One region of the Pseudomonas sp. FW305-E2 genome, then DNA from elsewhere that is predicted to be linked to it. Evidence: predicted binding sites of a transcription regulator. Region 1 holds the regulator's gene; each other region holds the start of a gene.
The links. Region 1 encodes FliA, which starts transcription of late flagellar genes. Its sites were predicted from a motif close to CTAAAGTTTNNNNNNNNNNNGCCGNTAA; they were not measured.

Region 1 (3,276 bases):
CGCGCTACGTGCTCAAGTACGGCGCGCAGAACCTGGCGCTGGTGAGCATGGACAGCTTCCGTATCGGCGCCCAGGAGCAGCTCAAGACCCTGGGCCGCATCCTCAACGTGCCGGTGACTTACGTCGACCCGGGCCAGTCGCTGGCAGCAGCGCTGGAGCCACTGCTGCGCAAGCGCGTGGTGCTGATCGATACTGCCGGCCTGCAAGCCAGCGACCCTGCGCTGCGCATGCAGCTGGAAACCTTGGCCGGGCGTGGCATTGCCGCGAAGAACTACCTGGTGCTGGCCACCACCAGCCAGAAGCAGGTGCTGACCGCCGCCTACCACAGCTACAAGCGCTGTGGCCTGGCCGGCTGCATCCTGACCAAACTCGATGAAACGGCAAGCCTTGGCGATGTGTTGAGCCTTGCCATCAGTCATGAACTGCCAGTGGCCTATCTTACCGATGGCCCACGCATTCCTGACGACCTGCACCTGCCAAGGGGCCACCAGTTGGTCACGCGGGCGGTGAATGTGCAGCAGCAGGACGAGCCCAGCGAAGAGGCCATGGCCGACATGTTCGCTGATCTCTATCACAACCCACGGCGAGCGGGTTGACCATGAAGCGTGTGCAAAGTCGCTATGCCAAGGGGCACGCAGAATTGCCCTACGTGTGGCCTGAGTCCCAGCGAGACAAGGTAAAGAACAGACATGGGTAGCATGCATCCCGTACAGGTGATCGCCGTGACCGGTGGCAAAGGTGGCGTCGGCAAGACTAACGTTTCAGTGAACTTGTCCCTGGCGCTGGCCGAGCTTGGCCGCAGGGTCATGCTGCTGGACGCCGACCTGGGCCTGGCCAATGTCGACGTGTTGCTGGGCCTTACCCCCAAACGTACCCTCGCCGATGTGATTGAAGGGCGTTGCGAGCTGCGTGACGTGATGCTGCAGGGCCCCGGCGGTGTGCGCATCGTACCGGCAGCCTCGGGTACCCAGAGCATGGTGCATCTGGCCCCGGCCCAGCATGCCGGGCTGATCCAGGCGTTCAGCGAAATCGGCGACAACCTCGATGTGTTGGTGATCGATACCGCTGCGGGTATCGGTGACTCGGTGGTCAGCTTCGTTCGCGCCGCCCAGGAAGTGCTGCTGGTGGTGTGTGATGAACCTACCTCGATTACCGACGCCTACGCGTTGATCAAGCTGCTCAATCGCGACTATGGCATGAACCGTTTCCGTGTGTTGGCCAACATGGCGCAGAGCCCGCAGGAAGGGCGCAACCTGTTTGCCAAGCTGACCAAGGTCACCGACCGCTTCCTTGACGTTGCCCTGCAGTACGTGGGTGCCGTGCCGTACGACGAGTGCGTGCGCAAGGCGGTGCAGAAGCAGCGTGCCGTCTACGAAGCCTTCCCTCGCTCCAAGTGCGCGCTGGCCTTCAAGGCGATTGCCCAGAAGGTCGACAGCTGGCCGCTGCCGGCCAATCCGCGCGGCCATCTGGAGTTCTTTGTCGAGCGCTTGGTGCAACCCACCAGCGCGGGACCCGTACTATGAACGCCAGTGGCTTCAAGATGTACAGCCGGGCGGCGAAGGACGCCCAGTACGAGCTGATCGAACGCTACGCCCCGCTGGTCAAGCGCATCGCGTACCACCTGTTGGCGCGGTTGCCGGCCAATGTGCAAGTCGAGGACCTGATCCAGGCCGGCATGATCGGCCTGCTGGAAGTGGCCAACAAATACGACGCCAGCAAGGGCGCCAGCTTTGAGACCTACGCCGGCATCCGCATCCGCGGGGCCATGCTGGACGAAGTGCGCAAAGGCGATTGGGCACCGCGTTCGGTACACCGCAACACCCGTATGGTCAGTGATGCCATGCGTGCAGTTGAGGCCAGAACAGGCCGTGACGCTAAAGATCATGAAGTTGCTGCCGAACTCCAATTGAGTCTCGATGATTACTACGGGATCTTGAACGATACCCTGGGCAGCCGCCTGTTCAGCTTTGACGACCTGTTGCAGGACGGCGAGCACGAAGGGCTGCATGAGGATGGCGCCAGTGGCCAGGTCGAACCTGCGCGCGGCCTGGAGGAGGAGCGCTTCCAGGCTGCCCTGACCGAGGCTATCGCCAACCTGCCGGAGCGTGAGCGCCTGGTGCTGGCGCTGTACTACGACGAAGAGCTGAACCTCAAGGAAATCGGTGAGGTGCTGGGTGTCAGCGAGTCGCGGGTCAGCCAGTTGCACAGCCAATGTGCCGCGCGCCTGCGCAGCCGCCTGGGGGAATGGCGGGTGCGTTGAGCCCACTGTCGTTGCAGTCGTTTTCCACGTTGTACCGAATTGAATGAGTGCGTGCTCGGTAGGCCGAGCGCGTTTGAGACTGCTTGGAGGTCTAATTGGACAAGAACATGAAAATCCTCATCGTTGACGACTTTTCGACGATGCGGCGGATCATCAAGAACCTGTTGCGTGACCTGGGTTTCACCAACACCGACGAAGCCGATGACGGCACCACGGCGTTGCCGATGCTGGAAAACGGTCACTACGACTTCCTGGTGACCGACTGGAACATGCCGGGCATGTCCGGCATCGACCTGCTGCGTAAAGTGCGTGCCAGCGACAAGCTGAAAAGCATGCCGGTCTTGATGGTGACCGCTGAAGCCAAGCGCGACCAGATCATTGAAGCGGCACAGGCCGGCGTCAATGGTTACGTGGTCAAACCGTTCACCGCTCAGGTGCTCAAAGAGAAGATCGAGAAGATCTTCGAACGCGTCAACGGCTGAGTCACGTCAGGGGGGCGCGTCATGGATTCATCACAAACGTCTTTGGGCGAGTTCGAGTCGACCCTGAAGAAGCATGCCCAGGAGTTGGTCGAAAGCCTGGAGCGGGGCCGTTTCGGCGAGGCGGTGCAGTTGATTCACGAACTGAACCAGACCCGCGACCGCGGCCTGTACCAGGAAGTCGGCAAGCTGACTCGCGAGCTGCACAGTGCCATCGTCAGTTTCCAGATCGACCCCACCATGCCGCAGGCAGAAGAGGTGTCGCAAATTACCGACGCCACCGAGCGCCTGTCGTATGTGGTCAAGCTGACCGAGGGCGCGGCCAACCGCACCATGGACCTGGTCGAGGAAAGCACACCGGTGCTCAATGAGCTGGCCAGCGAGGCCAAGGCCCTGAGCACCGACTGGCAGCGCTTTATGCGCCGCGAAGTGGCTGCGCCGGAATTCCGTGATCTGGTCAAGCGCGTCGACAGTTTCCTGACGCACAGCGCCGAGGGTAACCGCAAGGTTTCCGGGCACCTCAATGACATTTTGCTG
Region 2 (3,276 bases), on a different contig from region 1:
GGGGCGATTGTAGCGCAAGGCTCAACCCTTGCGGTTGGTAAACACCGACAAGGCCCGCTCGATGCATTGCGCGGTCTTGCCGAAGGCTTGCACGCTGATATCGGCCAAAGGCCGGCAGCCCTGGTCGGCCACCAACAGCATCAGCACCTGGTCGTTCGCAGCCAGCGAGCGAAGCAGTACATGTTCGCTGCGGAACAAGGTGCGCAGCGGGGCGGGCAGCAGCGCCGAGAACTGGCTGTGGTTTTCCGGTGTGATGCGCAACTGCCCGGCCTGACTCAGCAGCTTTTGCAGCAGCTTGTTCTGCGATACCTGCAGGGCCAGAGCCCCGGCCTCCTTGGGCAGGCCGGCAATTTGCTGCACGCGCAGGTAGTCACTGGCCTTGTCCAGGCTAAGCAGCATGATGCGTTGCATGCCGCAGGCCAGCAGGGCCTCACGGGCCTGCGTGGCCAGGTGCACGGTGTTGGTGAACGGGCTGGGTTGGGCCAGCAGGTGCTGGCACAGCGTGCGCCAGCGTGCCAGGTCGTCGCTGCTGGGCGGTGGCGGGGCCAGCATGTCCGGGTGAGGGCGGCGTTGGTGCCACGGCCAGATCAAGGCCTCGGCCGGGTGGAACAGGGCATGCCGGGCGTGGCGGCGGGCGCTGGCGGCAGCCTGCTGGTGCACCTGCTGCTGCACATCTTCCAGCGAGGTTTGCAGGTACAGCGCGGTCAGCAGTTGCCAGCGCAGCAGGTGCGGGTTGTCCCAGCCGACCTGTGCCGCCAGGGCCAGGTTGTTGGCCAGCAGTACGGTATTGGCCGGCTGGTTGAACCAGCGCCGCAGGCCGGGCTCGGCGTCCAGGCGGTGTTGCTGGCTGAGCAGGTCTTCGTCGCGGGCGATATTCAGCACCTGGGCCAGTTGTTCGCGCTCTTCCAGTAGCAGGCGATAACCCTGGGTGACCCATTGGGGCAGGCGCCAATACTCGGCCATGGTCTGGCACAGCGCCATGATGCGCACGCCAAACAGTTCTTCCTCGACGTGGGCGGCGTCTTCACCTTTGTGGATAACCCGCAGCTCCCAAGTGTCGAGCAGCTTGGGGTAGGCCAGTGCCAGTGGCCAGAGTGGCGACAGGAACAGCAGGCTGCCCCAGTGAATCTCTTGCCACAGCCGTGCCAGGCGGCTGGCGAACAGGCCGCTGGCCTGCTGTGCCGCATGCTGGCTGATCATCTGGAACTGGCACAGTACCGGCGGAATTTCCTCCACGGGCAGCGCCGGCAGGCGTTTGAGAAGCTGCTCGCTGCGCTCCAGGCCCAGGCGGTTGAGGGCGACTTCCAGGCTTTCGGCGGGTTCGGCAAGGCTGGCATTGGTGGGGTGATTGGCTTCGCGCATCACTGACAGCACCAGTGCCGGGCTATCCTGCATCAGTTCGGCGATATCGCGCAGCGAGCGACGGCTATCGTGGATGGCAGCCATGACCCGGTCGTAGCTGTGCTTCGGCACGGGGATGCGAACACTCTCGAGCAGCTTTACCCAGGCCTCTAGCGTACGCGGGGCCTGAGTGGGCACCTTGGTTTCAATTGGCATTTTGACATCAGTCCGAACTGGCTTTTCGCATTGAGTGGCTATAGTCTGGCGCAGTTCTGCCGATAAGTAGAAGAAGAGTTTTAAAGCTCCCGTCTCTTCCCCTGACCACGACAGCAAGTGCTTTGAACCTATGGCTAAAATTATCGGCATCATCGTCGTATTCGCGAGCGTGCTCGGCGGCTACGTGCTCTCCCACGGCAAGATCGCAGCGCTGATCCAGCCGTTCGAAGTACTGATCATCGGCGGTGCGGCCTTTGGTGCATTCCTGCAGGCCAACCCTGGCCACATGACCATGCACGTCATCAAGAAGTCGATGAAGATGTTCGGCTCGCGCTTCAGCCATGCCTTCTACCTGGAGGTGCTGGGCCTTGTGTACGAAATCCTCAACAAGAGCCGTCGCGAAGGCATGATGGCCATCGAGGCCGACATCGAGGACGCCGCTGCCAGCCCGATCTTCGCCAAGTACCCGACGGTACTGGCCGATGAGCGCATGACCGCGTTCGTCTGCGATTACCTGCGCATCATGTCCACCGGCAACATGGCCCCGCACGAGCTCGAGGGCCTGTTCGACATGGAACTGCTGAGCATGAAGGAAGAGCTGGAGCACCCGTCCCACGCGGTGACCGGCATCGCCGACGGTATGCCCGGGTTCGGTATCGTTGCGGCGGTACTGGGTATCGTGGTGACCATGGCCTCGCTGGGCGATGGCGATCAGGCGGCCATCGGCATGCACGTAGGTGCGGCGCTGGTGGGTACCTTCTTCGGTATTCTGGCGGCTTACGGGTTCTTCGGCCCTTTGGCCAAGTGCCTGGAGCACGATGCCAAGGAAGAACTGAACCTCTACGAATCGATCAAGGCTTCGCTGGTGGCCTCGGCGTCGGGCATGCCACCTTCGCTGGCGGTCGAGTTCGGGCGCAAGGTGCTGTACCCCAAGCACCGCCCAAGCTTCGCCGAACTGGAACAAGCGGTTCGCGGTCGCTGAGTCATGGAGAACAATCAGCCCATCATCGTCAAGCGCGTCAAGCGCTTTGGCGGCGGCCACCATGGTGGCGCCTGGAAAATCGCCTTTGCCGACTTCGCCACGGCGATGATGGCGTTCTTCCTGGTGCTGTGGCTGTTGTCCACGGCCACGCCTGAGCAGAAGATCGCCATTGCCGGCTACTTCCAGGACCCTATTGGTTTCTCCGAGAGTGGCACGCCTTATGTCATCGACCTGGGGGGTTCCCCGGAGATGGCGCCGGATAAAACCATCAATCCGGAAGTGAAGACCGAGCCGACGCAGCAGTCCCCCACTCAGCTGAACAAGGACCAGGTCGAGACCATGGCCGAGCAGGTCGAGCGCGAGCGTCTGGAGCTGTTGCTGCAGGAACTGCAGAACAAGGTGGAAGAGAACCCGCAGCTGCAGAAGTTCAAGGACCAGATCCTGTTCGAGATCACCCAGGACGGCCTGCGCATCCAGATCATGGATGCTGAGAACCGACCGATGTTCGACATCGGTAGCGCGCGCCTGCAGCCTTACTTCGAAGATATCCTGCTGGCCATGGCCGACACCATCAAGGCGGTGCCGAACAAGATCAGCATCAGCGGCCATACCGATGCCAAGCCGTATGCTGGCACTGGCGAGTACGGTAACTGGGAGCTGTCGGCCAACCGCGCCAACGCCGCGCGGCGTGCCCTGGTGGCGGGTGGTTACCCCGACGGCCAGGTGGCACGGGTCGT
Region 3 (3,276 bases), on a different contig from region 1:
TCTTCAGTGAAGGGAAAAAAGGCCCCGCGCTCGGGGCGGTCGAACTTTATTCAAGCGTAGTATCGAAGTCAACCCGCAAGGGGAACTTTAAATAAGTTTAACCTTATCTTAATGTTCCACGCAGGCGCAGCGCCTCAAACCTTGAACCGCCCCACCAACGCCGTCATCTCCCCCACCAGCCCCGACAACGCCTTGCTCGCCTCGCTGGTCTGCTGCGCACCTGCCGCGGAATGGTTGGACAGTTCGCGGATGTTCAGCAAGTTGCGGTCTACTTCCCGCGCCACCTGAGCCTGCTCTTCGGCCGCACTGGCAATGACCAGATTGCGCTCGTTTATTTCGCCGATCGCACTGTAGATGCCCTCCAGCACTTGTCCCGAGGCCAGGGTCACGTCCAGTGTCGACTGGGCGCGGTTGGTGCTGGCCTGCATGGATGCTACCGCAGCTTCGGTCCCCGCCTGTACGCTGCCGATCATCTGCTCGATTTCCTGGGTCGATTGTTGCGTGCGGTAGGCCAGTGTGCGCACCTCATCCGCCACCACCGCAAAGCCGCGCCCGGCCTCACCGGCACGGGCCGCCTCGATGGCAGCATTGAGCGCCAGCAGGTTGGTCTGCTCGGACACCGAGCGGATCACTTCCAGCACCTTGCCGATGTCCCGCACCTGCCCCACCAACTGCTGCAGGTGCGCACTGCTGGTCTGGATCTCGCGGGTCATGGCTTCGGTGCCGTCGATGTTTTCGCTGACCTGCCGGCGGCTTTGCGCAGCCAGCTGGTTGGATTCACTGGTGGTTTGCGAGGTGGTGATCGCGTTGCGCGCCACCTCCTCCACTGCCGTGGTCATTTCGGTCACGGCGGTGGCGGCCTGCTCCAGCTCCTGCCCCTGCTGACGCAGGTTGTTGGCGCTTTCCTCGGTGACCGCGTTCAACGCCGTGGCGGCGGCGTCCAGCTGCCGGGCACAGTCGTTGATCTGCCCAAGGGTGTCGCGCTGGCTCTGCTGCATGCGCTGGAGCTCATGGAACAGTTGCCCGATTTCGTTGTTACCCTGCCCTTGCACCGGCACGCTCAGGTCGCCACTGGCAATGCGCCGGAAATGCCCACCGGCTTCACGCAGGGGGTGCAACACACGCTGGGCAATGAACGCCCAGCACAGCACCGCCAGCACCACGGTCATGCCCAGCAGGCACAGGCTCAGCAATTGCGCCCGGGCCAGACGCCGGTCGGACTCGAGCATGATTTGCTGGCCACGTTCGCTCAGTGTGGTCACCAGCTGCTGGCGCAGGGTTTGCAACCGCCCCATGGCATTACCGGCATCGCTGTTGACCTTGAAATACTGCTCCAGCGAACGCTGGCGGGTCGCTTCACGCTGCCCGGCCACCGCCTTGGCGTATTCGGCAAAGGTAGCCTGCAGCTCGGTTGCCAGCACGCGAAGGGCGGGTTCACGGGCGTTTTCGACAAATTCGTCGACCAGCGCCTGGCTCTTGTTGTTCAGCTCCACCGACAGCGCCATGCGCTTGCCTGCACTCTCGTCATGGCCACCCAACTGCTCGATAAAGCCCGAAGACACGTTGGCGCTGGAGCGAATCGCCATCAGCAACGCATTGTTCAACCGGTCCGACTGGTGCGCAGTCTGATCCAGTTCAGTGATCTGCTGGTCGCTACCCACGGCAGCCCACCAGGCACTGGCCGTCGAAAACAGCAGGGTCAGGCTGAACAGCGACAACACCCAGAACATTCCGGTGCGAATTTTCAGGTTGGCAAGCATGCGGGCAGTACTCCTTGTTGGCACCACTTCTGATCGAAGATTCGAGGGTGGGTGTGCTGCTATCGGAGGTGCTGGCGCAGGCTTGAGGCGCCGAGATGCGGTTATGTGCGGTAACCGAACGGAATGCGTTGAGGCCCAGAGGCCTCGCGCCCCTTGGGGGCGTAACCCTCCTGCACAAATCCTGAGCCCACCGCGATCACTGTGGGAGCGCGCTTGCCCGCGAACACGGGCGAAGCCCGTGCCATCCCCTGTCGCGACACAAGGCCATGCCTACAGCCACCGCGCCTTGCCAATCGCTTTCGCGGCGTCTGCCAGGCGTTGGGTCGCCTGCCGAATCTCATCCGCATCCAGCGAAGCAAACCCCAGGCGCAAGGCATTCTCGGCATGGCCAAACGGTGAAAACTGTCGCCCACTGCGCACCACCAGGTCCCGTTCCAGCGCTTTGTCGACCAACTGATCCACATTGATCTCATCGGCAAACCTCACCCACAGCGCCAGGCCACCTTCTGGCGCCTGCACGCTGATCTGTTCGCCAAACGCATCGCGCAAGCACCCCAACAAGGTTTCGCGCCGGCGCCGGTACTCGCGGTTGACGCGGCGCAAGTGCTTCTTCAGTTCGCCATCATTGATCAGGTCCGCCAACATCTGCTGCATGACTGCATCGCCCTGCCCCAGGGTCAACATCGCCCTGCGTTCCAGCACGGTTGTCACTTCCACCGGTGCCACGATATAGCTGCAACGGAACGTGCTGCCCAAAGGCTTGGACAGTGAGCCAATGTAAACCACGTGCCGCTGCTGGCGGTCGCTGGCCAACGGCAGATAAGGCCGCCCGGCAAAGTGGTATTCGTAGTCGTAATCTTCTTCGACCACGCAAAAGGCATGCTGGCGCGCCAGCTCCAGCAGCTGTTGCCTGCGCCCGGCTGGCAGGCTGACCGTGGTCGGGAACTGGTGATGGGGTGTTATGTACATCATCCGCACCTTGTGCTGCCGGCACAGGGCATCTAGCTGATCGACCCGGCACCCCTCATGGTCCAGCTCCACAGTCACCAGGCGGGCACCCAGCTGACGGAAGATCTCCCAGGCGGGGGGGTAACTCAGGCGCTCGACCAGCACAACGTCACCCGGCTTGAGCAACACACTGGCCACCAGGGACAGCGACATCTGCACCCCCTGGGTCAGGCAGATATGCTCGGCGCCAACGTTCAGGCTGCGATTGTGCCGCAGCATCTCGGCCAAGGCGCTGCGCAGATTGCGGCTGCTGCACTCGCTGCCGTGGCGCACGCTATTGCTGCTGAAGCTGCTGCGCAAGGCATTGCGGTAATAGCGGTGCAGTACAGCCTGCGGTAGCAGGCGGTGGTCACAGGCGCCGTTGTCGAAGAACAAGGCCCCCAGCCGCCCTTGCTGGGCTACAGCCTGTTCGTTCGCCTTGAAGTAGGCAACGGCGGGTTCCTCTGGCAGCGCCAGGGCAAAAGGCCGCACGGCACCGCAAACGGCCGCTGTGCCAGGCGCCAGCTGC

Region 2: a site for FliA is predicted at 1,596-1,623, ahead of motA (flagellar motor stator protein MotA). Genes of this name have one in related genera too.
Region 3: a site for FliA is predicted at 1,820-1,847, ahead of AC3WLP_RS12525 (methyl-accepting chemotaxis protein). Genes of this name have one in related genera too.

What each region holds. Positions count from the first base shown of each region.
Region 1 is NZ_JBYSYE010000010.1:113,780-117,055, forward strand. Features, by position in the region: gene flhF (flagellar biosynthesis GTPase FlhF) at 1-596, shown strand, start outside; gene fleN (flagellar synthesis regulator FleN) at 690-1,523, shown strand; gene fliA (RNA polymerase sigma factor FliA) at 1,520-2,260, shown strand; gene AC3WLP_RS11570 (chemotaxis response regulator CheY) at 2,368-2,742, shown strand; gene AC3WLP_RS11575 (protein phosphatase CheZ) at 2,764-3,276, shown strand, end outside.
Region 2 is NZ_JBYSYE010000003.1:165,448-168,723, reverse strand. Features, by position in the region: gene AC3WLP_RS04690 (HDOD domain-containing protein) at 22-1,557, opposite strand; gene motA (flagellar motor stator protein MotA) at 1,688-2,539, shown strand; gene motB (flagellar motor protein MotB) at 2,543-3,276, shown strand, end outside.
Region 3 is NZ_JBYSYE010000012.1:85,869-89,144, reverse strand. Features, by position in the region: gene AC3WLP_RS12525 (methyl-accepting chemotaxis protein) at 135-1,760, opposite strand; gene pdxR (MocR-like pyridoxine biosynthesis transcription factor PdxR) at 2,031-3,276, opposite strand, start outside.